4 regions of the Allobosea sp. BIWAKO-01 genome follow, and region 4 is predicted to be linked to each of the others. Evidence: riboswitches for the same ligand, from Rfam matches in the RefSeq annotation. Region 4 holds a riboswitch; each other region holds the start of a gene.
What was found. A riboswitch is a leader RNA that binds a small molecule or an ion and turns the genes downstream of it on or off. The one in region 4 is predicted to bind cobalamin.
Positions count from the first base shown of each region.

Region 1: linked by a shared signal. The riboswitch ahead of BIWAKO_RS24510 (ABC transporter substrate-binding protein) and the one ahead of BIWAKO_RS21475 (TonB-dependent receptor plug domain-containing protein) in region 4 are both predicted to bind cobalamin.
Region 2: linked by a shared signal. The riboswitch ahead of BIWAKO_RS06670 (CbtB domain-containing protein) and the one ahead of BIWAKO_RS21475 (TonB-dependent receptor plug domain-containing protein) in region 4 are both predicted to bind cobalamin.
Region 3: linked by a shared signal. The riboswitch ahead of metE (5-methyltetrahydropteroyltriglutamate--homocysteine S-methyltransferase) and the one ahead of BIWAKO_RS21475 (TonB-dependent receptor plug domain-containing protein) in region 4 are both predicted to bind cobalamin.

Region 1 covers NZ_BCQA01000001.1:5,224,116-5,231,876, reverse strand. The annotation lists gene BIWAKO_RS24520 (ribonucleoside-diphosphate reductase subunit alpha) at 1-114, shown strand, start outside; gene BIWAKO_RS24515 (ribonucleotide-diphosphate reductase subunit beta) at 240-1,367, shown strand; cobalamin riboswitch at 1,499-1,708, shown strand; gene BIWAKO_RS24510 (ABC transporter substrate-binding protein) at 1,985-3,013, shown strand; gene BIWAKO_RS24505 (FecCD family ABC transporter permease) at 3,022-4,047, shown strand; gene BIWAKO_RS24500 (ABC transporter ATP-binding protein) at 4,044-4,811, shown strand; gene BIWAKO_RS24495 (class I SAM-dependent methyltransferase) at 4,829-5,488, shown strand; gene BIWAKO_RS24490 (aminodeoxychorismate synthase component I) at 5,500-7,440, opposite strand; gene BIWAKO_RS24485 (ABC-F family ATP-binding cassette domain-containing protein) at 7,485-7,761, opposite strand, start outside.
Region 2 covers NZ_BCQA01000001.1:1,463,257-1,471,017, forward strand. The annotation lists gene BIWAKO_RS06645 (D-2-hydroxyacid dehydrogenase) at 191-1,162, opposite strand; gene cobD (threonine-phosphate decarboxylase CobD) at 1,267-2,283, opposite strand; gene cbiB (adenosylcobinamide-phosphate synthase CbiB) at 2,295-3,275, shown strand; gene cobO (cob(I)yrinic acid a,c-diamide adenosyltransferase) at 3,379-3,990, opposite strand; gene cobU (bifunctional adenosylcobinamide kinase/adenosylcobinamide-phosphate guanylyltransferase) at 4,004-4,528, opposite strand; cobalamin riboswitch at 4,669-4,851, shown strand; gene BIWAKO_RS06670 (CbtB domain-containing protein) at 4,890-5,069, shown strand; gene BIWAKO_RS06675 (CbtA family protein) at 5,082-5,822, shown strand; gene BIWAKO_RS06680 (DUF1636 family protein) at 5,872-6,261, shown strand; gene cobW (cobalamin biosynthesis protein CobW) at 6,266-7,315, shown strand; gene cobN (cobaltochelatase subunit CobN) at 7,319-7,761, shown strand, end outside.
Region 3 covers NZ_BCQA01000001.1:5,244,817-5,252,577, reverse strand. The annotation lists gene BIWAKO_RS24575 (hypothetical protein) at 322-663, opposite strand; gene metE (5-methyltetrahydropteroyltriglutamate--homocysteine S-methyltransferase) at 944-3,292, opposite strand; cobalamin riboswitch at 3,402-3,626, opposite strand; gene BIWAKO_RS24565 (TonB-dependent hemoglobin/transferrin/lactoferrin family receptor) at 3,907-6,177, shown strand; gene BIWAKO_RS24560 (hypothetical protein) at 6,292-7,041, shown strand; gene BIWAKO_RS24555 (ChaN family lipoprotein) at 7,034-7,761, shown strand, end outside.
Region 4 covers NZ_BCQA01000001.1:4,592,257-4,600,017, forward strand. The annotation lists gene BIWAKO_RS21465 (FecCD family ABC transporter permease) at 1-941, opposite strand, end outside; gene BIWAKO_RS21470 (ABC transporter substrate-binding protein) at 938-1,783, opposite strand; gene BIWAKO_RS21475 (TonB-dependent receptor plug domain-containing protein) at 1,804-3,747, opposite strand; cobalamin riboswitch at 3,868-4,068, opposite strand; gene ccoS (cbb3-type cytochrome oxidase assembly protein CcoS) at 4,086-4,262, opposite strand; gene BIWAKO_RS21485 (heavy metal translocating P-type ATPase) at 4,259-6,466, opposite strand; gene BIWAKO_RS21490 (FixH family protein) at 6,471-6,995, opposite strand; gene ccoG (cytochrome c oxidase accessory protein CcoG) at 7,030-7,761, opposite strand, start outside.

The sequences.
Region 1 (7,761 bases), 630 kb from region 4:
GCGACGGTCCCCGTCGCGGCCAAGCCGATCCTCGTCGACATCCCGCTCGACAATGGCATGGCCGTGCCGAACGCCTGCTCGATCGACGATCCGACCTGCGAAGCCTGCCAGTGAGGCAGCCGCGGCGTCCACGCTCGCCTTCGCGGCGCGCATGGATGCCCGACCCTGCCCGATAGCGAACGATACGGACGGCCGGGGCAGACCCGGCCATGACATTCAGACCCGATTGGATATTCATCATGCTCGACTGGTCAGACAGCAAGCCTGCCGCCGCCCTCGATCTCAATCCGGCCGCGGCCGGCGGAACCCATGCCGATGCCACCGGCCTCGGCGAGATCGATCGCTCCGGCGGCCGCGTCAGCGTCGACGAGAAGCGGATGATCAACTGCCGCGCCGATGTGAACCAGCTCCTGCCGCTCAAGTACAAATGGGCCTGGGAGAAATACCTCGCCGGCTGCAACAACCACTGGATGCCGACAGAGGTCTCGATGCAGGCCGATATCGCTCTGTGGAAGTCGAAGGACGGGCTGACCGACGACGAGCGCCGTGCGATCAAGCGCAATCTCGGCTTCTTCGCGGCCTCGGAAAGCCTCGTCGCCAACAACATCGTGCTGGCGATCTACCGCCATCTCACCAATCCGGAATGCCGGCAGTACCTGCTGCGCCAGGCTTTCGAGGAGGCGGTGCACACCCACACCTTCCAGTACATCGTCGAGAGCCTCGGCCTCGACGAGGGCGAGCTCTTCAACATGTATCGCGAGGTGCCCTCGATCACCGACAAGGCGGCCTGGGCCCTGAAGCATACCCAGCATCTCGACGATCCCGATTTCGAGACCGGCACGCCCGAGGCCGATCAGGCCTTCCTGCGCGACCTCGTCGCCTTCTACGTGATCTTCGAGGGCATGTGGTTCTACACCGGCTTCGCCCAGATCCTGTCGCTCGGCCGGCGCAACAAGATGGTCGGCATCGCCGAGCAGTACCAGTACATCCTGCGCGACGAGAGCATTCATCTGAATTTCGGCATCGACGTGATCAACCAGATCAAGATCGAGAACCCGCATCTCTGGACCAAGGCCTTCCAGGATGAACTGCGCGGCATGATCCGCGACGCTGCCGAACTCGAGGCCGCCTATGGCCGGGACACCATGCCGCGCGGTTTCCTCGGCCTGAATGCTGCGCTCTGCGAGCAGTACATGCATTTCATTGCCAACCGCCGTTGCGCGCAGCTCGGCCTCGCGCCGGTCTTCGCGGAAACGGAAAACCCGTTCCCCTGGATGAGCGAGGCGATGGACCTGAAGAAGGAGAAGAATTTCTTCGAGACCCGCGTCATCGAATACCAGAACGGCGGCGCCCTGAGCTGGGAGTAGGCCGAGAAAGATGGGCCACCGCGCTACAGGACTCCGTCAGCAGGCGGCTCAATCTCGATAATCGCGTCGTCATGCGCAATCAGAGCCTCCAACGGACTGGCCTGCAGCTTGACGCCGCCTTGGGCCCCTCTATGGTCGGCCGCGATCAAGGTTCCTCGGGTCCAGGCCCGAAGCTAAGAGGGAATTCGGTGAGGCGCCCTGCGCCGAATCCGAGGCTGCCCCCGCAACTGTAAGCGGCGAGCTCTTCTCCCATCGTCCACTGGCGCTCTCGCGCCGGGAAGGCCGGGCGAAGCCAGCGCTGACCCGCGAGCCAGGAGACCTGCCCTGATCGCAGAAGCGTCTTTCGGGCGGGGTGTCCGGGGGGATTTGCGTCGGCGGCAGGTCGTGGACCGACACCCCCGAACCTATCCGCTCAAGCTCCCGGCTCGTCATCTCGGGGAGCGATGAATTCCATGTCCATGATGCTGAACCACGCCGTCGCAGCCGCGGCAGAGCGCTTGACGCAGACGTATCGAGCAGTCTATCAAAATTGTAATACTGTTACATTACAGGGTCAGCCATGCGAGGGCCCCGCGCCTCGCGAGGCATGCCGCCGCTCGACGCTATCGGAGACTTCAATGCGCAGCGCCGCACGCCTTTCTTGCCTTTCGTTCGTCGCAGCCATCGGCATGTCGATGTCCGGAGCGGCCTTGGCCGCGCCGACGCAGTATCCGCTGACGCTGGAGAATTGCCGGGAGACGATAACGTTCAACCAGGCGCCAAAGCGCGTCGTGGCGGTCGGACAGACGCAGACCGTAATCCTCTACGCACTCGGGCTCGGCGACAAGGTCGTGGGCACAGCCGTGTGGTTCAGCCCTGTTGCGAAGCCCTATGAGGCGGTCAACGCCAAGGTGAAGCGGCTTGCCGACAACGATCCGAGTTTCGAGGCGGTCGTCGCCCAGGAACCCGACCTCGTGACTGCGATGTTCGAATGGCACATCGGTCCCAACGGCATCGTCGGCAAGCGCGACCAGTTTGCGAAGCTGAAGGTGCCGACCTACGTCTCGCCCACCGACTGCGTCGGCAAGGACAATTCCGGGCCTGGCGACGGCGTTCGCACGCAGATGTTCACGATGGAACTCGTCTACCGCAATATTCGCGAGTTCGGGCAGATCTTCGATGTCTCCGATCGCGCCGAAGCTCTGGTCGCCGAATTGAAGGCGCGCGAGGACAAGGCGGTCGCTTCAGTTGCCGGGATCAAGCCGCAGGATGTTCCTGTCGTCGTCTGGTTCTCCAGCAAGGACATCAAGGGGGACGCCTTCCTGGCCGGCAAGAATGGCGTGCCTGCCTATATCCTGTCGAAGCTCGGCGCCCGGAACGTCATCACCACCAATGAGGAATGGCCGCTGGTCGGTTGGGAGACGGTCGCTTCCGCCAACCCTGCCGTCATCGTCGTGGTCAAGATGGATCGCCGGCGTTTCCCGGCAGACGACATCAATCTCAAGCTCGACTTCCTCAAGACCGACGCGGTTGCGAGCAAGCTCGACGCCAGCCGGCAGCAGCGGATCGTGATCATGGATGTCGGCGCGACCAGGGCCGGGCTTGATACGATCGACGGTATCGAGGCGCTGGCCAACGGCATCAAGAGCTTCGGCCTCACCAAGTGAGCCATGGAGTGGCTCGGCCCAACTGGTTGGCGAGGGGCGCAGTAGCGATCCTCGCCTTCGCCCTGCTGATACTCGCGATCGCGCTCGCCGTGACGATCGGCGAAATGTCGATCCCGCTTGCCACGGTCTTCAAGGCCGTCGGCAACGGGTTGTTCGATCTCGATTACCCCGTAAGCGCGATCCAGCAGGGCGTCATCTTCGACTACCGGTTGAGCCGGGCTGTGGTGGCGGCCCTCTGCGGCGGTGCGCTCGCGCTTTCGGGCGCGATCCTGCAGGCGCTTCTGCGCAATCCTCTCGCAGAACCTTATATCCTCGGGATCTCGGCCGGAGCCTCGACGGGTGCGGTCGCGGTGATGATCCTGGGCTTCGGCGGCGCTGCGCTCAGCATATCCGGCGGTGCCTTCCTCGGCGCCATTGCCGCGCTCGTCATCGTCGCCTTGCTCGCCGCAGGGGCCGGCGGCGCGACCGACCGTGTGATTCTCGCAGGCGTCGCCGGATCGCAGCTTTTCAATGCGGCGACCGCGACGATCGTCACCACGCTGGCCAGTGCCGAACAGGCCCGCGGCGTGATGTTCTGGCTCCTCGGCAATTTCGGGGGCGTGCGCTGGCCCGATGTCTGGCTCGCCACGCCAGTGGCCTTCGCGGGCTTCGCCGTCTGTATCTTCCATACAAAGGCGCTCGATGCGTTCGCCTTCGGGGCGGATGCCGCTGCCGCATTGGGCGTGGCGGTGACCCGTGTGCGCATCGTGCTGTTCGTGACGACAGCCGTCATGACCGCGACCATGGTCAGCATCGTCGGCACGATCGGGTTCGTCGGTCTCGTCATACCCCACGCGGCGCGCTTCCTGACGGGCCCGGCCCATGCCCGGCTGCTCCCGGCATGCCTGATCATCGGTGCGATCTTCATGATCCTGGCCGACATCCTGTCGCGGACGCTGGTGCCGCAGCAGATTCTGCCGATCGGCGTCGTGACGGCGCTGTTTGGCGCCCCGGCTTTCGCCTTCATACTCTATCGCGCAAGGCGACCGGCATGACACTGGCCGCGCGCGACGTCCGTTGGAGCGCCGGAGGGCGCATGATCGTGGACGGCGTGACGCTGCACGCCGAACCCGGAAAGATCCTCGGTCTCATCGGCCCCAACGGTTCGGGAAAGTCGAGCCTGTTGAGGCTGCTGTGTCGCCTGCGCAAGGTTGCAAGCGGCGTGGTGACGCTGGATGACCGCGAGATCGGCACCTTGTCGCGGCACGACCTCGCCCGGCGCCTGGCCTTTGTCGAGCAGCAGGCGACGACCGAAATCCAGCTCTCCGTATGCGACGTCGTCAGGCTCGGACGGACCCCGCATCGCGGCGCACTCGCGTCCTGGACAGCGGCCGACGAAGACGCGGTCGAGGCCGCGCTGGCACGCGTCGATATGGCCGATCGACATGACCAGTTCTGGCACACGCTATCGGGCGGCGAGCGCCAGCGCGTCCATATCGCGCGCGCATTGGCGCAAATGCCGAGTGAACTCATCCTCGACGAGCCGACCAACCATCTCGATATCCAGCACCAGCTATCGATTCTGACCCTGATCAGGCGCCTGGGTATCACCTGCATCATGGCCTTGCACGATCTCAACCTGGCATCGCTTTTCTGCGACGAGATCGCCGTGCTGCATGCGGGCAAGCTGGTCGATGCCGGGACGCCGGAAACCGTGATGACCGAAGCGCTGATCCAGCATGTCTTTGGTGTCGCGGTTTCCATCCGCCGCGCCGCATCGGGCCGGAGGCGCATCGAATACCTGATCGAACCCTTTTGAGGTGGAAAGAGATGACGATGCAGCGAAGCGTTGGGGCCGGCGTCACCGACTACTGGAACGCCCGTGCCCCTAAATTTGATGGTGCTGCCTCCCATGTTGCCCAGCGCGAGCTCTGGCAGGCCGTGCTTGAGGCGGCCTTCCAGGCGGATGGCCCCAAGGACGTTGTCGATCTCGGGACCGGGACGGGCGCTTGCGCCCTCCTTGCTGCGTCGCTGGGGCATCGCGTCCGCGCCTGCGACGGGTCTGCGAACATGCTTGAGGTCGCTCGTGCGGTGGCTCGGCAAGCCGGCCTCGCCATTGCGTTTCAGGACAGCACGATCGAAGCGGCCGAGATCGCTGATGCGTCCGCCGATATCGTCACGCTCCGCAATGTCCTCTGGACGCTCGAGCGCCCCATTGAAGCGTTGCTGCAGGCCCATCGTATTCTGCGACCGGGCGGTCTCGTGCTCGTATCCGACGGATTATGGTCGGTGGCTCCTCAATATCGTTCCACCTATCCAGAGGAGCTTGCCGCACGGCTACCCCTGCATGATGGCTTGACGGAAGCCGCAGCGCAGGACCTGCTCACGCGAGCGGGTTTCACCGGGTTCAGACGCTGGCAGCACCTGTTCCCCGCTTCCCCCTATCCGGGAAATGTTCCCGTCTTCGTCCTGACCGCGCGCTCACTCGCTGGCTAGCCTCGAAGGCTTCAGCGCGTCAGTCGAGCGGGCCTCAAGCCGCGCAGGCTATTGCCCAGGAACCAGTGCTCGGCTTGAGCGAGATCGCCGGGCCGCAGTTGCTGCTCCAGGGCCCGTCCGCTCTCGATCAGGGTCTGGCGCAGCACGCCCGGCAAGAGACCATCGGACAGGGGCGGTGTGAGCAGGAGCCCGTCCCGCTCGACGAAGATGTTGCTGCGCGTTGCTTCGGTGACAAAGCCCGCGCGGTTTTGGAAGACGGCTTCATCGGCGCCGCGCTCGACGGCTGCCGCAAATGCAGTCTCGTAGGTACGACGGCGCGTTGTCTTGTATCGCAGGAATGGGTCGCCCTCGTCGGCCCTTGCGGCGGCGAGGACGACCTCGAGAGGCCGGTCTGGCTCGGCAGCGAGCACTGGTGCGGCGACATCGAGCATGCCGTTGCGATGGAGTTCGAGGCGGATACGGCGCAGCCCTTGCGGCGCAAAGGTCTCGACCAGCGCAGCGAGACGCGTTTCCGCCTCATCGCGGTCGAAGCGGAAGCCGAGCGCCTTTGCCGAACGGTCCAGGCGGCCGAGATGCAGGGGCAGCCGTGCAAAACCGGTCTCGTGCGACCAGCCCAGCGTTTCGATCAGCCCGTAATCATCGGCGAGGTCGGTCAGGACACGGGCCTTCAACAGGCATTCGAAATACTCGTCCGCAGCACGCGAATCCGTGACGATGCCGCCGCCAACGCCATAGCGGCCGGCACCCCCTGGAAAGATCGTAGCCGTGCGGATTGCGACATTGAAGCGAAGATCGCCATTGGGCGAGATCTGCCCAATTGAACCGGTATAGAGATCGCGCGCCCCGTCCTCGAGTTCGCGGATGATCTCCATCGCCCGCAGCTTGGGCGCGCCGGTGATCGAGCCGCAGGGGAAGACAGCCCGCAGCAGGTCTTCGAGCGAGAGGCCAGGACGCAACCTGGATGTCACCGTCGACGTCAGCGTGTGAAATGTCGGATAGGTCTCGACCCGGAAGAGGCTTGGCACTTCGACCGACCCCATGGCGCTGACCCGTCCGAGATCGTTGCGTAGCAGGTCAACGATCATCAGGTTCTCGGCGCGTTGCTTGGGGTCGGCCTGCAACTGTTCCATGGCGGCGCGCTCCGCCTCCGGTCCGTCGCGTCGCGGTGCTGTTCCCTTCATCGGGCGCGTCGTCGCCCGCCCCGACTCGACCTCGAGAAAGAGCTCCGGCGAAACCGACAGGATCGTCGCATCGTCGATGGCGACGATGCCGCCATGCGCCACGGGCTGGCTCGACCGCAAGGCTGCATAGAGCGCGAGGGGATCGCCCTCGTAGCGAAAGTCGATCGGAAAGGTCAGGTTGACCTGGTAGGCGTCGCCGGCGTGAAGATAGTCCAGCACACGCTGGATCTTGGCCGCGTGCGCTGGCGCATCGAGCTGCGGACGAACAGCGCCGAGTGGAGGCGGAGGCCCCAGTGCTCCAAACGCCTGGTCCAACTGCGCTGCAGGAAGCTGCAACGGCGCCCGAAACAGCCCGAACCACAGCAGGGGAAGCGCCCTCGCCTGCGGGATCGACGCGACGAGGCGTGGCTCGAAGGCGTATCCCAGCTCGTAGCTCAGGAAGCCGGCGGCATGCAGCCCCCGGGACAGGCCGTCTTCGATTCTACCGAGCGCAGACGAGATCTCCTCGATATGGTCGCATCGAACGACCTCGACCGGATCACAATAGAGTTGGGCCGATGCGGCCGCCGCGAGCCGGTCCTCCAGCAGCACGAAGGGGCGCCGCGTCGTGAGCATGGTGTCGATTGCAGGCGGCATCGGCGGCGTGGTTTCTGATTGGAGTGCAGAGGCTGCGCTCGAAGCGGCTTCGCGGATCGCGGCAATGCCTCGCTCCGATGGCAGCCTGGAATTGTAGGCCCGATCGCGTCCCGCCGTGAGCCTGACGAGAGCCACGCCGAATGCTCAGCGAGCCGTGGCCAGGGAGCTCCGCTGCCAGCTCAGCTCCGCAGGCCGGGAGCCTCCTGGCCCGTGCGCGCTACGTATTCCGTATAGCCGCCGCCATAGGTGTGAACGCCCTCGGGGGTCAGTTCGAGAACCCGGTTGGACAGTGCGGCAAGGAAATGGCGGTCGTGCGAGACGAACAGCATGGTCCCCTCATATTGCGCCAAGGCCGTGATGAGCATCTCCTTCGTCGCGATATCCAGGTGATTGGTGGGCTCGTCCAGCACCAGGAAGTTCGGCGGATCGTAGAGCATCTTCGCCATCACCAGCCGG
Region 2 (7,761 bases), 3.1 Mb from region 4:
AGAAAACGTGATCGAATCTAATGGTTTAGAGCATGTTTGATGCGAAAAACGTTGCCACTTTTTCGCAGCATGCTTTAAGCGAACCCCCGCCAAGGCATCGGCCCGAGAAGTGGATTGCGGTTCTCGGGGAATCCGATGCGACCACAGAAGCCAGGATCCACGGACCGGAAGCGATATCCGGCCCGATGTTCTAAACGATCTGGTTGCGCAACTCAGCGTCGCCACGCGCCAGCCGGTCGAGATTGTCGAGGAGGATGTCGACGACATTCGCCTCATAGGCGCGCGTCTCGCCGGCGCTGTGCGGGGTGACGATGACGTTCGGCAGGCCCCAGAAGGGTGAGGCCGGCGGGAGCGGCTCGTCATGGAAGCAGTCGAGCCCGGCGCCAGCCAGGCGCCCCGAGCCCAGTGCCTCCAGCAGCGCCGCCTCGTCGACGACGCGGCCACGCGCAACATTGATCAGGAGAGAGCCCGGACGCATCGCGGCAAGCGCCTCGCGGCCGATCAGTCCTTCGGTCTCGGGCGTCAGCGGACAGGTCAACGCAACGATGTCGGCCTCGGCCAGTACCGTGCCCAGCTTGTCCGTCGCCACAATCGCGTCGATGCCGGGCTCGGCCCGCTCGCTGCGGCGCACGCCGATGATGCGCAGACCGAAGGCCGCAGCCAACCTCGCCAAACGCAGGCCGATCCGTCCAAGGCCGACAACGACCATCGTCTTGCCGCCGAGCTCGTCCTCGCGCCGGGCGCGATCGCCGATCATAGGCCGCCAGTGCTTTGCCATCTGGTTGTCGCGAGCGAGATGGATCTGACGGGTGAGGCCCAGGATGAGCGCCATGGCGTGCTCGGCAACGGCGCGCTCATTGCCCCCTTGCGCACTGGCGAGGCGAATGCCCGCCGTGGCGAAGGCGGGCTTATCGAACTGATCCGTGCCGGCGCTGATCGACTGGACGAAACGCAGGCGCGGGCAGGCAGCGATCAGCTCGTTGCGCCAGAGACCGGAGACGACGAGGACATCGGCTTCGGGTGCGCGCGCCTTGAGTTCCTCGAAGCTGCGAACCTCAAAGCTCCTCGCGGGGCGCCCCCGCGCAGCGAACTCCGCTCCGAGCTGGTAGGCGGCATGCGCGAAGCCGATCGTGAGTTCAGTTTCCTGCGGCCAAGACGTCATTGCATCCCCCTGATGACGAAACCCAGTTTAGATCATCGGCTTTCCCGAAAACCGCAATCCACATTTCGGGCCGATGCCTTGGCCGGCGTTCCGTGCCTGCGCCTCTAGGCGGCGCAAGGAGGCAGGAAGGATGCCAGCGCAGTGGCGAGCCTCTGCCAGGACGCCTCGTCGCCGGGCAAGCCAAGCCGTAGCCAGCTCGCGTTGTTCTGAAAGCGACGGACATAGATCCCGTGGCGGCCGAGATGGGCGAAGAGTGCCGGTGCGTCCGGCGTCGCCAACAGCCTGAACAGGGAGGTGCCGCCGACAATCACACCTCGCGACGCCAGCAGGGCATCAAGACGGGCGGCATCGCTGGCCCGGGCACCAGAGGCCGCCGCGAGCCAGTCCGAGTCACCGAGCGCCTGCGCCCCGATATGAAGCGCCGGCCCCGCGACGGCCCAGGGACCGAGCGCCGCCCGCAAGACCTCCGTCAGGCGCACCTCGCCGATCGCGAAACCCAGACGCAAGCCGGCGAGCCCGTAGGTCTTGCCAAAGGAGCGCAGGATCAGCGTCGCCGGTGGCAGATCCGGGATCAGACTCGCCTCGGGCATGAAATCGATGAAGGCCTCGTCAATGACGAGCAACCCGCCTCGTCCGGCCAGGTCGCGCGCAACCGCCGTGAGTTGCGCGCGCTCGATCACCCGCCCATCGGGATTATTCGGATTGACCAGCACGACCACGCCCGCGCCGCCTACCTCCGCGGGCGTTGCGCTCTCCCGCACGTCCATCTCCGCCTTGCGCCAGGCCACCGCATGTTCGGCATAGGTCGGACCGATCACGGCGACCGGCCCGATGCTCGCAAGACGCGGCAGCAGTTCGATCAGTATCTGAGTGCCGGGCGCCGCGACGATGCCGGCCGTCTCGGGCACCCGGTACGTCTCGCGGGCCGCAGCAAGCAATGCCGCCTCGTCCCGCACTCCCGGCAGGCGCTGCCAGAGGCTTAACGGCAGCTCGGGAACCGGATAGGGGATGGGATTGATCCCGGTCGAAAGATCGATCCATGGCTCGGGCGCCTCCGGGAACAGCGCCTTCGCCTGCGCCAGATCGCCACCATGCCAGACCTTGCCCGCCGCCTCAGCCATTCCCGCCCCGCATGAGCCTGTCCGATTCCCTGCCGCTTCTCGCCGCCGCGCTGATCATCGAGGCGGGATTCGGCTATCCCCAGGGCTTGTATGCGCTGATCGGCCATCCCGTCACCTGGATCGGTGCGCTGATCTCCTGGCTCGACCGGATGCTCAATCGCGAGAGCGCCTCCTTCATGGTGCGGAAGGCGGCCGGCAGCCTCGCCCTCGCGCTGCTGCTTGCCGCCACATTCGCCATCACATGGGCGCTGACCCTGCTCTGCCGCGGCCTCGGCCCGCTTGGCTGGCTACCGCTCGCACTGCTCGCCTCCAGCCTGATCGCACAGCGCAGCCTGCACGAGCATGTCGCGCGCGTCGCCGAAGGGCTGGAGCGGGATGGCCTCGCCGGCGGTCGCGCGGCCGTTTCGATGATTGTCGGCCGCAACCCCGAAACCCTCGACGAAGCCGGGGTTTCCCGCGCGGCGATTGAAAGCCTTGCCGAGAATTTCTCGGACGGGATCGTCGCTCCGGCCCTCTGGCTCGGCGTCGGCGGCCTGCCGGGCGGCGCGCTCTACAAGGCGATCAATACCGCCGATTCGATGATCGGCCACAAGACACCGCGCCATCTCGCTTTCGGCTGGGCGGCGGCGCGTCTCGACGACCTCGTCAACCTTCCCGCCTCTCGTCTCACCGCGCTGCTGCTGACCGCAGCCGCCGCACTCGACCGAAGGTCAGACTCCGCCAATGCGTGGCGAGCTGTCCGACGCGATGCCCGCCATCATCGTTCGCCCAATGCCGGTTGGCCGGAAGCCGCGATGGCGGGTGCGCTCGGCCTCCGGCTGGCGGGGCCTCGCGTTTATGGCGATGTCAGGATCGATGACGGCTGGATGGGGGACGGCCGGGCCGAAGCGGACGCGGCGGATATCCGGCGGGCGCTCGCTCTCTATCGGAGGGCGTGCCTGCTCCTGTGGGGGCTCGCCGTTGCGGGGGCCGTCACCGCGCTCGCCCTCTAGTTCGTCGGACCGGACCTTGCATCGGGACCGACGATCTCAGCCTCTGTGTTTGCGTCGACTTTCCCGAAAGCTGCAATTCACGTTTCGGGTCGATGCGTTAGCCTCAGAATTCGATCCCTGCCTGTGCCTTCACGCCTGCCGCGAAGTGGTGCTTGACCAGCGTCATCTCGGTGACGAGGTCTGCGACGGCGATCAACTCGGGCTTGGCATTGCGGCCGGTGACGACGATGTGCAGATCGGGGCGCCGGCTCGCCAATGTCTCGACCACCTCAGCCAGCGGCAGATAGTCGTAGCGCAGCGCGATATTGAGCTCGTCGAGCACGAGCAGGCGTATCTCCGGATCGTCCATCAACGCCTTCGCCTTGGCGAAGGCGCGCTCGGCAGCCGCGATGTCGCGGGCCTTGTCCTGCGTTTCCCAGGTGAAGCCTTCGCCCATCGTGTGCCAGACGATGCGATCGCCGAAGGCGTCGAGCGCCTTGCGTTCACCCGTCGCCCAGGCGCCCTTGATGAACTGCACCACCCCGACGCGCCAGTCATGGCCGAGAGCCCGCAGAATCAATCCGAAGGCGGCAGTCGACTTGCCCTTGCCTGGTCCCGTATTGACGATCAGGAGTCCCTTTTCGATCGTCTTGGCGGCGACCTCGGCGTCCTGCACCGCCTTGCGTTTTTCCATCTTGGCCTTGTGGCGGGCGGCCTCGTCAGCATCGATCGTCATCGGAACCTCCTGCTCATTTCACCTGCATCGGCAGACCGGCGACCATGAAGATCACCCGGTCGGCCCGCGCCGCAAGCATCTGGTGCAGCCGCCCCGCCTCGTCGCGGAACCGTCGGGCGAGCGCATTCTCAGGCACGATACCGAGCCCGACCTCGTTGGAGACCAGGACCACAGGGCCTCGCGCCGCGACGCAGGCCTCGACCAGTCCTCGGCCTGCAGCCGCCACATCCTGCTCCGCCAGCATCACGTTGGTCAGCCAGAGCGTCAGGCAGTCCACCAGAACGGGTTGCCCCGCGGGAACCGCGCGGATCGCCTCCGCCAGCTCCAGCGGAGCATCGACGGTCATCCACTCCTTCGACCGGCGGGCGCGGTGCTCGACAATCCGGGCGCGCATCTCATCGTCATAGGCCTGCGCCGTGGCGAGATAGATCCATGGCGCCGGCACCATCTCGATCAGGGCCTCGGCATGGCGGCTCTTGCCGGAGCGGGCGCCGCCCAGAACGAGGGTGAGAGGGGAAAGGATCGCTGCCACTGCCAAAATCTCAGCCCAGGGAAGATCAGCCTAAGGAACGGACCTGGCGAGCGCAGCGAAGCAAGCCGGGACCGGCCACAAGAGATCACATCGCTTCACTGCGCTCGCAATCACGATCGCTGCATTGCACAGCACCGTGCAGATGGCTAATGATCATCCCCGACGGTGCCTCTGCAACGAGGTGAAAAGGGAACGCGGTGCGATACCGCGGCTGCCCCCGCAACTGTAAGCGGCGAGTTTCGCGCCATCGGCCACTGGGATTGTCCCGGGAAGGCGGCGAGAGATCCGGACCCGCGAGCCAGGAGACCTGCCGTCAGCGAGTGATGCAATCCAACGGGCTGCCGGCGGGGTGGCCAAGGAGACCGAGATGACGACGAATACGGCTTCGATCACCACCCAGGCCAGCGCTTCCGAGCGCGTCAAGGCTGTCGCAGCTGCCCTGGCACTCGGCGCGGCCCTGATCTTCACCGTCGGCTTCGCCCATTCGACCAGCGTTCACAACGCAGCCCACGACACGCGCCACACCCTCGCCTTTCCCTGCCACTGAGGGAAAGACACCATGGTCAATCGTGTTCTCACGGTCAGTCTTCTGGCCGGGCTTCTTGCTGGGCTTCTGGTCGCAGCACTCCAGCATGTCACCACCACGCCGCTGATCCTCAAGGCGGAAACCTTTGAGACGGCGTTGCGCGCAGCCGAGCTTCAGCACGCCAGCTTCACCGGCGATGCCAGGATCGTCCTTGCCCATGGCGGCGCCGACGCAGCCGACCACGCCGAGTGGAAGCCACAGGATGGCTTGCAGCGCACTGCCTTCACCACCATCGTCACCATTGCGACCGCGATCGGTTTTGCCGCCCTGCTGCTCGGCGGCATGATCGCAGCGGGCGATGCCATCACGGAACGGACCGCACTGATCTGGGCGGCTTGCGGCTTCCTGGCCTTCGGCCTGGTGCCGGCGACCGGGCTCGCGCCGGAACTACCCGGCAGCGCGTCGGCCGAACTTCTCCACCGCCAGGCCTGGTGGATCGCCACGGCGCTCGTCACCGCCGGCGGCCTCTGGGTCTTCCTGCGGGCAGACACGAGCTGGCTGCGGGCGCTTGCCGTGCTTGCCATGCTCGTTCCCCATCTGATCGGCGCACCACATCCTGCCGCCCCGGAGAGCAAGGTCCCGGCCGAAATTGCAGCGCATTTCGCCGCGCTCTCGCTCGCGCTCCAGGCCGCCCTCTGGCTCGCCACCGGCTTTGCCGTCGGCGTGCTCTGGCCCTGGGCGACGCGCCGTGCCGCAGCCCTGGCCAAAGCCTGACGCTGAGCGCGATCCTACGGGATCGCGCCGGAAGCAAAGGAACCGGCCTATGCCCGAAGGCGATGTCACCATTTTCGTCTGCGTCGCCTGCCGGCGCGCGCGGGCGGACCTGCCGGAGGGGTACGACCAGCCCGGACTTGGTTTTGCCGAGGCGCTGCGCGAACGCATTGCGCGCGACGGCGGGACGCTTCCGGTCGAACCCGTCGACTGCCTCGCGGTCTGCAATCGCCCCTGCACCGTCGCCTTAGCGGCCGACGGCAAATGGACCTATCTGATCGGCGATCTCGACGCAGACAGCCATATCGCCGAAATCGTTAACGCAGCTGCGAGCTTTGCAGCCAGCGCAAACGGTATCGTTCCCTGGAAAGAAAGACCCGCTTCGTTCCGCAAAGGCGTGGTCGCGCGCGTACCGCCTCTCCCGGCGCGCCAACAAGGATGAGATCATGAACGCTCCCCAAGCCCGCTCGCTGGGCAAGATCCCCTGCACGATCATCACCGGCTTCCTCGGCGCCGGAAAGACCACACTGGTCCGGCACCTGCTGGAGAATGCCGGGGGCAAGCGCATCGCCGTGCTGGTCAACGAGTTCGGCGATCTCGGCTTCGACGGCTCCTTCATCGCCGGCTGCGGCATTTCCGGCTGCACGGCGGAGGACATCGTCGAACTGCCGAATGGCTGCATCTGCTGCACCGTCGCCGACGACTTCGTGCCGGCGCTGGAAAAGCTGCTCGACCGGCCGAACCCGCCGGAGCACATCCTGATCGAGACGTCGGGGCTTGCCCTGCCGAAGCCGTTGGTCAACGCCTTCAATTGGCCGGCCATCCGGTCACGCGTCACGGTCGATGGCGTCATCGCCGTGGTCGACGGACCGGCGGTGGCGGATGGCCAGTTCGCGGATGATCCGGACGCTCTCGCCGCGCAGGCGGCCCAAGACGCCGCGGTCGGGCACGACAATCCGCTCGAAGAGGTGTTCGAGGACCAGATCCTCTGCGCCGACCTGATCCTGCTCAACAAGAGCGACCTCGTCGATGCAGCCGGCCGCGAACGCGTCAAGGCCGAGATCGCCGCGCATCTGCCGAAGGCGATCAAGATCGTCGAGACGGCTCATGGCAAGGTCGAGCCTGCCTTGATCGTCGGTCTCAACGCGGCTGCCGAGGCCGACCTCGCTGGACGCCCCTCGCATCACGAGAGCGCCGAGGACCACGACCACGACGATTTCGAGAGCCTTGATTTCGCTCTCGCCGCTGCGACCTCCCCCGAGGAGCTGGCGGCCCGCGTTGCCAGGGCAGCTGAAGCCGACGGCGTGCTGCGCCTGAAGGGTTTTGCCGCGATTCCGGGCAAGCCGATGCGGCTCGTCGTCCAGGGCGTCGGCCGCCGGGTCAGCCACCATTACGACCGGGCCTGGACGGCCGGCGAAGCCAAGGATGGTCGGCTCGTGGTGATTGGCCTGAAGGGCTTCGATCGCAAGGCCGTGGAGGCCGCCCTCGCGGGCTGAGCCATGCACCTCCTCCCCTCAAGCGAGATCAGGCTCGACGACGGCGAAGATGCCGTCGATCTCGCCCTGCCGCCGGGGGATGTGCTGGTGCTTTCATTCGCCGACAGCGACCTTTCGGCGCTGGCGGCCGCGGCCGGCGCAAGCGAGCTCGCTGTCAGGCTCGCCTCGCTGCGCCGGCTGAAGCACCCACTCTCCGTCGATTTTCTCGTCGAGAAGACGGTGGCGCATTCGCGCTTCGTGCTGATCCGCTGTCTCGGCGGGCTGGACTACTGGCGTTACGGCATCGAGCAGCTTGCGGAAATCTGCCGACGGGGCGGGATACCGCTCGTCGTGCTGCCCGGCGACGACCGGCCTGATGAGCGGCTGGCCGAGTATGGCACCGTCGAACCGCGTTTCGCTGCGGAGCTCCTCGCCTATTTCCGCGCCGGCGGCGGTGCGGAGAATAT
Region 3 (7,761 bases), 650 kb from region 4:
ACGGATTGGTGAGAGCGTCCGTGACGCTCGATGCCTTTGAGTGTGGTCATCGGACTGCGAGTGCCGCCCGATGATGGCGATCCCGGCACGACGGCCTCGGACAGATTGCGATCAGCAAAGGAACCGCTGGCATGGGGATCCGAGGCATGGCAGGCGCGAGCCCCGTGCTTCATTCGCTTACAGGGCAGACATCGCGCCGAATGCTCGGATCCGCGAAGCTGGTGCACATCTGCAGGGGATGGCGGGCAAGTCGGCCTTGAAGCCGAGATCGCGCAACAGAGCGGCCCCGCATGCGCGAACGCATGGCGGCCTGCTCAGGTCTCAGACGGGCGGTGCGCGAGGATTGGCAGGCGATCGGCCGGCGACAAAGCCTTGGGGCGCGTCAAAATGCCTGATGAAGGCGTTCCGGTCGGCGATCCGGTAGACAACTGGCAGATAGCCAATTGCTGACGGCGCATCCGCTTGAGCCGAATGAGCGCAGCCGAGCGCGCAGCCGCTCATCAGATCATGCTGCGCAGTGCCACGCTCGGTCGTGCCAACCGGTGAAGAGGCGCTCGGCGAGCAAAGCGTTATGGCCAACGTGCGATCAAGAGCAATGCTCGCAGCATTGGCACCGGACGCGAGCCCCGTCAGAACCGCCTGGAGCACGAGCAGATAGGCCACGGCGACCGCAACCCAACGGCTCGAACCTACTCTCTGGCGCCACACGGACAAGGGCTGCCCTCCTGACGTTTGGATAGCACTGCTGTTGGCTGCGTCAATTGCTGAGGCGCAAACAAGCGTCGGGCACCTCACGTGAGGCAGCACGGCATGGAGCTGTATGCGCGGTCCCCCTCGCCCACCGCGCAGAGATCCCCGACCTGCCGAGAAGCTGGAGAGGCGATGCCGGCTTGACGGCGACGTCGCGGCGGCATCCTGCGCCGCCGCGACGAGCCTCGGGTGCTCAGCGAGCGGCGGCCCGGACGTACCGAGCGGCTTCGACCATGTTGACGAGGCCGGGCCTGACCTCCTCCCATTTGCGAGTCTTCAGGCCGCAATCGGGGTTGATCCAGAGCTGTTCGTCTGCGAGCTGGAGGCGAGCGAGTTTCATCAGGCTTGTCATCTCGCCCACCTCGGGCACCCGCGGCGAATGGATGTCATAGACGCCGGGACCGATCTCGTTGGGGTAGCGATAGGTCTTGAAGGCGTCGAGCAGTTCCATCTTCGAGCGCGAAGTCTCGATCGAGATCACATCGGCGTCCATCGCTGCGATCGCGTCGATGATGTCGTTGAACTCTGAGTAGCACATATGGGTGTGCACCTGGGTTGCGTCGGTGACGCCCGAAGCACAGAGCCTGAAGCTGCCGACTGCCCAGTCCAGATAGCCCTTCCACTCGCTCTTGCGCAGCGGCAGCCCCTCGCGCAGCGCTGCCTCGTCGATCTGGATCATCGCGGCTCCGGCCTTCTCCAAATCGATGACCTCGTCCCGGATCGCCAGCGCGATCTGGCGGCAGGAGGCACTGCGCGGGATGTCGTCGCGGACGAAGGACCAGTTCAGGATCGTCACAGGCCCAGTCAGCATGCCCTTCATCGGCCTCGTCGTCAGCGACTGCGAATAGGTCCACCAGCCGACTGTCATCGGCTTCGGCCGCGAGACGTCGCCGAACAGGATCGGCGGCCGCACACAGCGCGAGCCGTAGCTCTGGACCCAGCCGTGTTTGGTGAAGGCGAAGCCGGCGAGCTGTTCGCCGAAATACTGCACCATGTCGTTGCGCTCGAACTCGCCATGGACGAGCACGTCGAGGCCGATCTCCTCCTGCCAGCGCACCGTGCGCTCGGTCTCCTCACGCAGGAATTGCTCATAGTCGGCATCGGTGATCAGGCCCTTGGCATGAGCCGAGCGGGCCTTGCGGACCTCGGCTGTCTGCGGGAAGGAGCCGATCGTCGTCGTCGGGAAGGCCGGTAGGTTGAAGCGCTCGCGCTGCAATCTTGCGCGGGCGGCGAAGGGGCTCCCGCGGTCCGTCATGCTGGGCGTCACCGCCGCGACACGCGCAGCCACTGCGGCGTCGTGGACTTTCGGCGAGGCCTTTCGGGCCGCCGCTGCGGCCGCCGAGGCGTCCAGCGCATCCCTGACGCTGTCGCGGCCGCCCGCGAGGGCTTTGCCCAGCACCGAGAGTTCGCCCATCTTCTGCACGGAGAAGGCGAGCCAGCTCTTCAGGTCGGAATCGAGATCGGTTTCGAGATCGAGATCGATCGGCGTGTGCAGCAGCGAGCAGGACGACGCGATCTGGACATGGTCGGTACCGCGCCTGGCGACAACCGGCTCGACGCGGTCGAGCAGCGCCGGCAGGTTGGCCCGCCAGATGTTGCGGCCATCGATCATGCCGAGCTTCAGCACGAGCCCACGCGGCGCCTTGGCCAGCACCTCCTTGAGCTGCGCGGGAGCGCGCACGAGGTCGAGATGAAGGCCGGCGACAGGCAGCGTGACCGCTGTGTCGAGATTGTCGCCGAGAGCACCGAAATAGGTCGTCAGCATCACCTTCAGCTGCGGCAAGGCATGGGCGATGGTGGCGTAGGTCCGGCGCAGGGCGTCACAGGCGGCCTCTTCGAGATCGAGCACGAGACAAGGCTCGTCGATCTGGACCCATTCGGCGCCATTGGCAGAAAGGCGGCGCAGCACATCGATATAGACCGGCAGCAGCTCGCCGAGCAGCGAGAGCGGATCGAGGCTGGCATACTTGCTCTTGCCGAGCTTCAGATAGGTGACCGGTCCAAGCAGGACCGGGCGAGTGTCGTAGCCGAGTGACCTGGCCTCACGGTACTCGTCGACCGCCTTGAGAGAGGAGAGCGCGAAGCGCTGTCCGGTCGCGAATTCCGGCACCATGTAGTGGTAGTTGGTGTCGAACCACTTGGTCATTTCCTGCGCCGGGGCGCCGTGGGAATGTTCGTGGTCGTGGTGGGCATGGCCGCAGGAGGTGTGCGGCTCGGTCTCGCCTTGCGCACCTCGCGCCATGGCGAAATAGGTCGCCAGCCCGACCGGACCGCCCTTCCAGCCATAGATGTCGGGAATCGCGCCGACCATCGCGCTGGTGTCCAGCACCTGATCGTAGAACGAGAAGTCGTTCGACGGGATGACAGTGACGCCGCGCGCCTTCTGGCGGGCCCAGTTGGCGGCGCGCAATGCCGCGGCGGTGTCGAGCAGGTCCTTTTCGGTCGACTTGCCCGACCAATAGCTTTCGAGAGCGGACTTGAGTTCGCGGCGCGGACCAATGCGCGGCGTGCCAAGGGTCGCGACAGGAAGTGAAGATGACATAGGCTTACCCCAAAAGTTGGGGGCAAAGGCCAAAGCGGACGCGTCCAGGATTCCGCCGGCGAAGAGCCTGCGCAATCGCAAAGCGCTCCACCGGGACACCCCGCCCGAGGACGTTCAATTCGTCGAGGCAGGTCTCCTGGCTCACGGGTCATCGCTGCTGTCCGGCCTTCCCGAGACCTTGCCGGCCTCAGTGACACATCTTGGACAGCGGCTCACCGCTTACAGTTGCGGGGGCAGCGCCGGCCTTGCCCAGGTCAATAGCGACCCCGACGCACCGGCTTCCCTCTTAGCTCCGGGCAAACAGACCCGGAGAACCACGACAGCCCAACCTAGGTCCAAATGGCCGCTGCGGTCAATGGAAATATAAAGACATCTTTATGTCTCCATATCATTTTCTACGTCGACTGACGCTACCCCCGACTGCGGGACGTTCCCTGGTTGCGCGCTGACGATGCGGGGCAAGCAGTTCCCTTGAGATTGCTAAAGTAGAATAATTAGAATCTACATCTACTATAAATTGCAGATGTACTTTGCGAGATGAAGTCGCATCAGAAAACACTGTGTTAAATTTACAATTGCGAATCCTATCAACGGAGGACTACATCCACCCGCAAATGGACTGGGGTCTTCCAATGAAGAACAAATCAAAACTATATTTTTCAGCCGCTTTCCTTTTTACAATTCTTCAAAGCACGATTTGTTACTCTCAAGCTATCGCGGATGGCGGCAGTGCGTCACCGGCGTTCACGCTCGACCAGATTACGGTCACGGCGACGCGTGGTGAGAAGCAGGCTCTCGATGTTCCCGGCGTCGTGAACGTCATTTCACGGCAGGAACTCGACGAGCGCATGACGCGCGACATGCAGGACCTCGTGCGCTATCAGCCGGGCGTCAGCGTCAACCGCCTCACCAGCGGCACCGACCCGTTCGGCAACCTCGATGGCTTCACGATCCGCGGGGTCGGCGGCAACCGCGTCCAGATGCAGATCGATGGATCGCGCGTGATCGAACGCATCACCGACGGCAACCGCAACTTCGTCGACATGCCCTTCCTGAAGAGTGTCGAGATCGTGCGTGGGCCAGGCTCGGTGCTCTGGGGCGCCGATGCGCTGGGCGGCATCGTCGCCTATCGTACGCTCGATCCGCAGGACCTGCTGAAGGGCAAGGACAAGCCCTATGCCGTGCGTCTCGATGCCGGTTACGACAGTTTCGACCGCTCCTTCACCAAGACCGGCATCGCAGCCTTCAGGCTCACCCCTGCCCTCGAGGCCATTGTCGGCCTGAGCCAGAAGACAGCGGAGGAGGCCAAACTTGGCCGTGCCCGGGCCGATGGCGGCCGCTGGGGCTGCCCTGTGCCGAGCCTGCGCTATCTCGGCTGCGACACGCTGAACCCGCTCGACAGCACGGTCTGGAACGCCTTCGGCAAGATCGTCTTCTCGCCGACGACTGACCATACGTTCAAGCTGACCGGCGAGTATTTCGACAACAGTTCAAAGGTCAACCAGCTCTGGGACTACAACGTCGTCTCGTCCGGCATTCGCAACGGACCCTACATCCGAGACGAGGTGAAGTCGCGCCAACGCATCGCCTTCGAGCATCAATGGGATGTCGGCTCGAGCTTCCTTGACTCGATCCGCTGGCAGGCATCCTTCTCGCCGCAGAAGCGTGAAGTCACCAATAACCGGTTCCAGACGCAGGCCAATAACCAGGAGCGCTTCACGCGCGGCTTCCTCGACTATTCCGAGCAATTCTCGCAGCTCGACATCCAGGCCAAGTCGAGCTTCGCACTCGGCTCGAGCTTCCACAGGCTGACCTACGGGTTCCAGGGCGACGTCACCAAAACCGATTACGAGCGTCGCGACGACGTCCGGAACATGTCGACCGGCGTCACCACCACGACGATTGCAGGCGGTTTCAACTTCGCCAACGCGACGACGACGCGCTACGATTTCTATCTGCAGGACGAAATCGAGCTGATGAATGGTCGCTGGACGATCACGCCGGGTGTCCGTTACGCCAATTACAAGATCGACCCGAGCATTGGGCCAGGTTACGTCATCGTGCCCGGCAAGGCTCCGCGCGAGATCGACTCGCATAAGCTGATCCCGCAGGTCGGCACGATCTTCAAGCTCGACGAGACCTATTCGCTCTATGCCCGCTACGCCCAGGGCTTCAAGATGCCGACCGCGCAGCAGCTCTATACGTCGCTGCCGATGGGCACCCAGAACCTGATCCCGAATCCCGATCTCAAGCCCGAGAGCGTCACGTCCTACGAGGCCGGCTTCCGAGGTCGCTTCGACAATGGCTGGTTCTCGGTCGGCGTCTTCCATGCCGATTACAAGGACTTCATTCAGAACTTCGCGCCGATCCCCGGTTCGACCGATCTGACTTATCGCAACCTCTCGAGCGTGAAGATTTCCGGTATCGAGGCATCAGCCGAGTGGAAATTCCACGAGCGCTGGCTCGCCAATGTCGCGCTGAGCTACCAGTACGGCACGCAGAAGACCGACGCTGGCGCTTTGACCACGCCCTACAATGCCACCACTCCCCTGACCGCCGTGGCCGGGCTGAAATACCTGATGCCGGAATATGGGCTGGAGGCGGAGGTCATCGGAACCTTCGGAGCCGGCGTCACGCGCGCCAGCGCGCCGACTATCTTCAAGCCGGCAGGGTACACCGTGTTCGATGCCTTCCTGAACTGGAAGCCGACCTCGCACATCACCGTCCGCGGCGGCGTGCAGAACATCTTCGATCGCCGCTATTTCTCGAACGTCTATAATTTCGACAAGGTTCCTGCTTCGGCCGCAGTCGCCGCGACCAATCCGCTCGAACTGCAGACCGCGGCTGGCCGTACCTTCAAGCTCGCAGCCTCAGTCGAGTTCTGAGACGCAACGACTTAGCGCCACCCAATTCGCGACCGCGGCTGCAACGGCTGCGGTCAGTCACGCGACGCTCCGAGCGAGACCCCGGAGCGTCGCATCCTTTCCTTGGAGTCCCCTATGACAAACACCACACATCCCCGCGAACTGCTGAAGCAACCCTCGGCCGAAATCCTGGCAAGCCTGCCCGCCATGGGCCGCGTCATGCTGAGCGCACGCTCCGGCGGCGCGACGCATGAGCGCATGGGCGTAGTCGGCACCGTCACGATCGACGGGACCAAGGCGCGCCTTGAAGGAGAATTCCACGACAGCACGCTCGATCTTTCGGTCGTAACCCGACTGGTCGCCGACCGCACCAGCAAGATGCGCGACCGGGTGCTGCCCCGGCTCGAGTGCCAGGACGCTGCCGGCGAGGTGCTGTTCAGCCTGATCGGGCTCGACGGGTTGGAGCTCTTCGACAAGGCGCTTGCCCTATTCGGCCCCGGCGAGGCCCTGGAGCCGGTCGAGCGCGAGAGCGCTGCCGGCGGCGGATCGCCTGATGTGCCGCAGGATGATCTCGGTGCCGCGACCTTCGCCGCGATCCTGCGCAATGCCGTGCCGGTCTCGATCGATTTCACGAAACCAGGTCTGGCCCAGCATTGGGGAGGTGCGCTGCCGGAGCCGAAGCCGGCCATGGGCTTCGTCAACATCATGCAGGGCGACTTCCACCTTCACTTGCGCGCGGGTGCGGTCGCAGGCTGGCTGCGGCAGGTCGTCGGCTCAGAGGTCGAGCTTGCGGCGCATGATTCCGACGGCCAGCCGTTCGGCCTCGTGCTGCGCGGCCCGGCCGCGGCCTTCGATGGCGTTCCGCTCGGCAACGCCCATGGCTGAGCCCTCCCTCACCGCCGGATCGGTGTCTCTGGCTCATCCGCGCGCGACCTGGCTCTTGCTGGAGACCGGCGAGGCTATTGCCCAGCACGATCTGCTGCGGACGATGGCGCAGAAGCGCGTCGTGCTGCTCGGCGAGAGCCATGACATCGCCGAGATCCATCGCTGGCAGCTCCATGTCACGGCGTTCCTGCACGCGCTGCGGCCGCAGATGGCGGTCGGCTTCGAGATGTTCCCGCGCCGGCTCCAGCCGGTGCTAGACGGCTGGGTCGAGGGCGAGATGGACACCGCGACCTTCCTGGAGCGGTCGGAATGGGCACAGGTCTGGGGTTTCGATCCCGAGCTCTACCTGCCGCTCTTCCATTTCTGCCGACAGCAGCGCGTGCCGATGCTCGCGCTCAACTGCCATCGGCCGCTGGTCACGCGTGTCGGCCAGGTCGGTTGGGATGCAATCCCCGTCGATGAGCGCGATGGCGTGACGCCGGCTGCCCCCGCGACGGAGGGGTACCGGCGCTACCTCGCCGGAATCATGAGCGGTTTTTCCGGGCCAGATCGCCCGCGCGCCATGGAACCGGATCGCTTCGATCGCTTCATTCGAGCCCAGCAGACCTGGGATCGCGCCTTCGCCTGCGGCATCGCCGATCATCTGGCAAGGGCTCAAGACAACCCGCTCGTCGTCGGCATCATCGGGCGCGGCCATCTCGAATACGGCCATGGCACGCC
Region 4 (7,761 bases):
GGTCGGATCGGGGCGAGGCGCAGCGCGGTATCGGCGGCGAGCGTCAGGATTGCTCCGCCGAAGCCGCTGACGAGCAGCAGCCGGCCCGGCCGGTTGCCGACCAGCGGACGCAGCAGATGCGGCACGACGAGGCCGACGAAGCCGATCGCACCGGTGACCGCGACCGCGCTGCCGACGGCGAGCGCGGCTCCGCCGATCAGCCGGGCGCGCAGCCAGGTCAGGTCGAAGCCGAGGCTCTTAGCCGTGTCCTCGCCGAGGGTGAGGGCGTCGAGGGCAGGCGCCGTCGAAAGCAGCAGCAGCCAGCCGAGGAGCATCGGTGGCAGCACGAGCCAGACATGGAGCAGGCTGCGGTCCGCGAGCGAGCCCATCAGCCAGAATACGATTTCCAGTGCGGCGTAGGGATTTGGCGCGAGGTTGAGCGCAAGCGCGGTCATCGCACCGGCGAAGCTGTTGATCGCGACACCGGCGAGGATCAGCGTCATCGTTCCGGCGCCGCGCCCCAGGAAGGCGTAGAGCAGAAGCGTCGCCATTGCGGCGCCGGCCATGCCGCCCAAGGGGAGGGCGAGCGCCATCGTCGCTGACAAGCCGCTGTAAAAGACCACGACTGCGCCGAAGGCGGCGGCGCTCGAAATTCCGAGGATTCCGGGTTCGGCAAGGGGATTGCGCAGCAGGCCCTGCATGGCGGCGCCCGCAAGCCCGAGACTGAAACCGACAAGCGCGCCGAGCAGCGCGCGCGGCAGGCGGAGTTCGACAAGGACGAGCGCCGGCAGGGTCTTCCGCCCGGCAAGGGCGTCGGCGAGGGCGGCCTTGATGTCGAGCGGAGCATAACCCACGGCCATCGAAACGAGCATCATGGCCAGCATCAACAGGGCCAGCACGAGAATGAGCCGCGCCAGCTTCGGCGTCGTAGCCCGCAACCTGTCCTGAACCGCCAGTGTCATGAGCGCGATCCTTGCCTGCGGGAGGCGGCAAGCAACTCGATCGCATCGAGCACGGCCGGTCCGGCGCAGGTCCAGAGTTTCGAGGGGAGGGCGACGAGCCTGACCCGCTCGCCGAGCTTCGCCAGGAGCGGATGATGAAGGATCTCATGGGCGAGCGAGGGCGGCCCGCCCGGCGTGGTGTTGAGGATCAGCATGTCGGCCTGCCCGAGTGCGACCGTCTCCAGCGCGATCTGGCCGTAGTTGTCGACGCCGAGTTCGGCGGCGAGATTGGTCAGGCCGGCGCGGGTCAGGATCTCGTCCACCAGGGAGCCGCGCCCGACCGTGAAGCCGTTCGGCCGTAGGACCAGCGCCCTGGGATGGCCGGCGATTGGGCTCGCCGCGAGTGCCTCGAGGCGTTGGTCTATCGCAGCGATCAGGGCCGCGCCGCGTTCCGCCTCGCCGAGCAGGGCCGCCATCTCGGCGATCTGGGCACGCATTTCAGCGAGATTGCGCGGCACCCCGAACTCGCGGACCGGTACGCCCGCCTTCTTCAGCAACGCGACGGTGCTGCGCGTCGTATAGGCGCCGGCGATGATCAGGTCCGGCTTGTAGCTCAGCACCTCCTCCACGAGGCCGTGATTGGCCGGAATGGTCCTGGCAATCTCGGCCATGTTGGCGTTGCGCGGGTCCTGCGAGAGCCAGGTGATCGAGGCGATGCGGTCGCGCTCGGCGAGCCGAAGCACCAGTTCGTCCGTGCACATGTTCAGCGAGACGATGCGGGATGGCTTGGCCGGCGTTTCGGCGGCCGTCAGGCCGCCGAAACCGAGAAAGAGGCCAAGCGCCAGAACGGCGCTGCCGGTCATCGCACGGGCCGCCCAACGCCTCACAGCGTTACCTTCAGACCGCCATAAGCGCTCAGACCCGGCACCAAGAAGCCGACCGGGTTCTCGTAGCGCTTGTCCAGCAGGTTATCGATGCGACCGAAGACACTGAGCCTGTCCGTCGCCTGGTACTCGGCGGCGAGATTGACGATGGCCGCACCCGGCGCCCGCATGCGCGAGATCGAGAAGTCACGGTTTCCGTCGACGCGCTCACCCACATAGATCAGCGTCGCCGAAAGGGTGAGCTTGTCAACCGGAGTCCAGCTCGCCGTCACGCTGGCCTTGTGACGGGGACGGCGCAGCAGTTCCTGCCGGGCGATGTCGTCCTTGGCGATGGTGAAGGTGTAGTCGGCCCGCACCTTGAACTGCGGCGAGATTTCGAGCGCGGCAAAGGCTTCGACACCCTTGGTCGTGGCCTTGCCGATATTGGCATAGGAGTCCCGCGCCACGTTGGTGACGATCAGGTTCTCGATGTCGTTGTGGAAATAGGTGGCGCCGAAACGGACCTTGTCGGCGAGCAAGGGCTGCTCGAAGCCGAGATCCCAACCGCGGCTTTCCTCCGGCTTCAGGTTGGGATTGCCGAAGAAGTTGGAGGCCGGGCGAAAATCGCTGAAGCGCTCGCTCAACGTCGGCGCCTTGAACCCCGTGCCGTAGCTTGCCTTCAGCTTGGTTTCGGTCCCCGGCACGATATAGGCCGGCGCGAAGCGATACGTCGTGTGGCCGCCGAAGGTCTCGTCATCGTCGTAGCGGATATTCGAGACCATGAAGAGCCGGTCGCCGAAATTCGACTGCAGTTCGGCAAAGGCGCCCGTATTGCCGTTGGATGCCGTGAGCGCGCGGGTTTCCAGCCGTTCGCGCTCATATTGCAGGCCCATCACCAGGGTTTGCCCCTTCATCAGCTCCAGGTCGCCGCGCCAGTCGACCTTGGTGCGCTCGCCGAGGTTTTCCGTCGGCAGGCCGAGGATACCAATCGCATTCGGCGTGCGGCCGGTGCGGTCCTGATTGCTGTAGGACAGGCCGAAGCGATTGACGAAGCGCCCACCAAGCGGGTCCCAGACGACCTCTCCGCGGGTGAAGGCCTGCTTGTAGTCCTGGCTGCTGCGGAAGCCGCTGGGCGTGCTCGGAAAGCCGGAATCGCCGGTGAAGAGCAGGTAGCCGTCAGTGTACCGGCCGACCCAGTTCAGCGACAGCGTATCGGACAGCGCGACGCCGAACCGGGCCGAATAGGTCCAGTTGTCGTAGGAATTCGGGTTGCTGCGGCGTCCGGGTGGAACGAGCCCGGGAGGCGTCACCGGGGTCGAATCCGATTTGAAATGGGCGATGCTGAGGGCGTAGTTGAAACGATCATCGCCGCCGCTGAGGCCGACCGCCTGGTTGAAGGTGCCATATGAGCCGGCCTCGGCGCGGGCCGTCAGCTTCGGCGAACCCTCGCCGCGCTTGGTGGTGATCGAGATGACGCCGCCCAGCGCGTTGGCGCCGTAGAGGCCGCTTTGCGGTCCGCGCAGCACTTCGATGCGCTCGATGTCGTCGGTCAGCATCGAGCCGAAATCGAAGGAGCGGTTCGGGGTCGCCGGGTCGTTGGCCTCGATGCCGTCGATCAACACCTTGACGTGGTTGGAGTTGGTGCCGCGGATGAAGACCGAGGTCAGCCCGCCCGGCCCGCCGGTCTGCACGACATTGAGGCCGGGAACGGCGGCCAGCGCCTGCGGCAGGGTCCGGCGTTGCTCGCGCTCGATATCGCCGGCGGTGATGACCGTCACGGAATTGGCGATTTCGCGGGCTGGCGTGGGCCGGGCCGTGGCGCTGACGACGATTTCGTCGAGGGCAATCGATTCGGTGGCTGACTGGGCGCAGGTCTGGCTGGCGGGGAGGGAGCCGGCGGAGACGAGGAGCGGCAGGGCGATGAGAAGCCGGCTGCGCCGGGCAACCTTGGGAGGGCGGATCACGATGGGACCTCGGGCGTTGACGTCAGTGGCACGTCACCGCGAACGCGAGGCCCCACCCGCTGCCCTTAGCCAGCGTGCGGTTCAACAAGCGATCGAAACACCCCGTCCGAACGTGTTCGCGTGTGACCACGGCTGACGGCAGGTCTCCTGGCTCGCGGGTCGGTGCCTTGACGCCGCCTTCCCAGGTCCGAGGGCCCCAGTGGCGTGTGGCGAAAGGCTCGCCGCTTACAGTTGCGGGGGCAGCTACGGCATTGAATGGCGAACCATCCGCACCGCATTCCCTTTTGATCCCCTAAGGGAACCGTCGCCGGCGAGGTAAGGGCGGAATGGCTGCTGCGTCAATGATCGTTGATGCGGGTGTCGCCAGGCGATCGCAGGTCGTCATCCCTCAGGATGCGCCAGCTCGGTCCCTCGAGATCACTGAACTGGCCGGTGCGCATGCACCAGAAGAAGGCAGCCAACCCCAGCAGTCCGAGACCGAGCGCCAGGGGGAACAGGATCACCAGGATATTCATGACGCCACTCCCGTATTCTGCCGCGGCAGGCCGCGACCGGCGCGCAGTGCGTTGAGCGTGACCACCAGCGAAGAGCCCGACATCGCGACGGCTGCGACCAGCGGCGTCGCGAAACCCGCGACGGCAATCGGCACCGCGACGGCATTGTAAAGCACCGCAAACCAGAGGTTTTCCAGCATGAGGTTGCGGGCCCGGCGAGCGATCCGCAGGCTGTCTGCGACCGGCATCAGGCTGTCGCCGATGAAGACGATGTCGGCCGAGGCCTGCGCCAGGTCGGTGGCGCTGATCGGCGAGATCGAGACATGGGCCTTGGCAAGGGCTGGGGCGTCGTTGAGCCCATCCCCGATCATCAGCACCTTGCGCCCCTTGGCGCTGAGCCGATCGAGGGCCTTGAGCTTCTCGTCGGGGCGCAGGCCGGACTCGGCCTCCGTGATGCCGAGGGCCGAGGCGACCGGCGCGACAGCTTCGCTTCGGTCTCCGGAGAGGATGCGGATCTCGAGACCAAGCTCGCGCAGCGCTGCGATGCAGTCGCGTGCCTCCGGCCGGATTTGTTGGTCGACCGCGAAGACGGCGCAGTCATCTCCATGGCGCCAGGCGATCAGGGAGGCGGCTGGATGGTGCGCGGCGACGATGGCGGCTTCGGCCCCGGCCTCGCAATAGGCGACGCTGCCGAGACGGGTCTCGATCCCATCCACGATCGCGCTCAGGCCTGCGCCGTGATTTTCGCTGACATCGCTCGTCGGAACAGGATGGCCGGCGGCACGGGCGATGGCGCGGGCGAGGGGGTGGCGGCTCGCGGCTGCCAATCGGCCGGCGGCCTGCAAGGTTGCGGCGTCGATCTCATCGCCATTGACCAGATCGGGGTCCGGCAAGGTGAGCGTGCCGGTCTTGTCAAAGACAGCGATATCGGCCTCGGCGAGGCGCTCCAGCGCATCACCCTGTTTCAACATGACCTTGCGCTTGAACAGGGCCGAGGCGGCAACGACCTGCACGGCCGGAATCGCCAGCCCCAAGGCGCAGGGGCAGGTGATGATCAGGACGGTGATGGCGATGATCAGCGCTTCGGGCCAGGGCAGGCCGAAGGCGATCCAGCCCAGCAGGGTCGCGAACGCCGTAGCGTGGACGAGAGGGGCGTAGAGCCTCGCGGCCCGATCGGAAAGCTTGACATAGCGGGAGCGGCTTTCGACCGCGCGCGCCATCAGGGCATCGATCTCGTCGAGCAGCGTGCCGCTGGCGGCAGCCTCGACCTTGACGGTCAGCGCTCCGGAGAGGTTCACGGTACCGGCATAGACCTGCGCGCCGGCCATGACGGCATGCGGCAGGGTTTCACCGGTGACGAGGCTCTGGTCGATTTCGGAAGAGCCGGTCTCGATGATGCCATCGACACTGACGCGCTCGCCTGGTTGGATCAGGACACGGTCGCCGGGCACGATGGCCGCGATCGGCGTCACCATCGCCTCGCCATTCGGCATCAGCCGGGTCGCGGTTTCGGCCTTCAACGCAGCAAGATTGCCAGCGAGGTCGCGTGTGCGGCGGCGCATCAGCTGGTCGAGATAGCGCCCGATCAGCAGGAAGAAGATCAGCATCACCGCGCCGTCGAAATAGGCATGCTCGGCGTGGTTCCAGGTCACCACCACCGACATGCCGAGCGCGAGCACGATGCCAAGGGTGATCGGCACGTCCATGTTGACCGCGCCGGCGCGCAGAGCCCGGAGCGCACTCTCGAAGAAGGGGCGGCCGGCATAGGCTGCGGTCGGCAGGGCAATCAGGGCCGAGAGCCAGTGAAAGAAGTCGCGCGTGACCGGATTGATGTCGCTGCTATTGCCCGACCAGACCGAGACGGAGAGCAGCATGATGTTCATCGAGGCGAAGCCGGCGACGCCGAGATAGCGCAGCAGCCGCCTTTCCTCGCTTGTGTCGTCCTCCCGCCCGGAGGCGGGCAGGAAGGGGTAGGCCTTGAAGCCGAGCCGGGAAAGGCGCTCGATCACGGCCTCTGGGCGCAGTGCGCCCTCCGTCCATTCCACCGTGACGCGCTTCAGCGCGAGATTGACGCGGGCGCTGAGGATACCGGCCTCATGGGCAAGGCCGTTCTCGATCGCATGCATGCAGCCGGCGCAGCGGATGTTCTCCACCGCGAGTTCCATGCCCGCGATCCCGCTTTCGCGATGGCGGACGAAGACGGAGAGATCCTGCTGCGCGGCCATGAGATCAGTCCTTCAGCATGATGCGGCTGCGTGAGGAGAAGACCGCATCGCCACCGCGCGTTGCCTCGACCACCAGGGTCCAGGCGCCGGCATGCAGGGCGGGCACCTTGGCGCTGTACTGGCCCGGCGCTGTTTCGGTCAGTGTCACGTCGTGGTCCTGCTGCCGCGTCGCCGGGTGCTGGAGCTTCGCCTCGACTGCAAGTCCGGTCACGGCTGTGCCCGCCTTGTCCTTCAGCGCAAGCGAGACGATCGCATCGGTGCCGGCACGCACGATCTCGGTCTGGGCCAGCCAACCGCGTGCGGCCTGCGCCTGCATGCGCGCGATCTCGCTGTTGAAGCGCTGGCTGGTCTCGTAGGCGCTCTTCACATCGGCTCCGGGCATCGTCCTGATGGCCGAGACCATCATCACGCCATTGACGCCCGCGACCACGATGAAGAAGCCGATCATGCCGAAGAGCACGGCACGCCCGCTGAGCTCGAAGGGCCGGCGCCGAGCCGGCGCCGGTGGGGCTGGAAAGTCGATCGGCATGATGAAGCCTCCGCAACAGGTCATGATGCGTTCTCTAGGGAGCGATGAAATGATCCCGGGCCGTCACGACCTCGCCGGCGAACAGGTCGGAGGCGGTGAAGGTGATCGTCTGGGATTTGTCGAGAGGAATGCCGGCCGGAACCGTGACCAGCGCGCGGATCTCGCGCGAGGAATCGGGGTCGACCGTGATGATCGGACGGAGATCGGCCGTCGCCTGGGTTCCGACGGTCTCGACCCGGATACCGGGCAGGCCGGCGACGGTGAGCGCGAAGGGGCGGGAATCCGGACGTTTGTTCAGCAGGCGGATTGTGTAGGCGTTGCGGATCGAGCCGTCGCTGAGCGTCACAAAGAGAGGTGTGCGTTCGTGCAGCACGGAGATTCCCGCCGTGCTGCGGGTTGCGAGCTGGTAGATCATGGCTCCGCCGACGAGCCCGATCAGCGCGGTGTAGATCAGGGTGCGGGCGCGGATCAGGCGATAGACCGGCTTCTGGCCGGCGATCCGCCGCTTGACGTTGTCGTCGGTGTCATAAGCAATCAACCCGGCCGGGCGGTTGATCTTGAGCATGACCGTATCGCAGGCATCGATGCACAGGCCGCACTGGATGCAGTCCATCTGCGAGCCATCGCGGATGTCGATACCCGTCGGGCAGACCGCGACGCACTGGAAGCAGTCGATGCAGTCGCCAGCCGGCTCGTTGGCGGCACGCAGGCGCGTGGCCTGCTTGACCGAGACGCGCGGATCGCCGCGATCATAGCGATAGGTGAC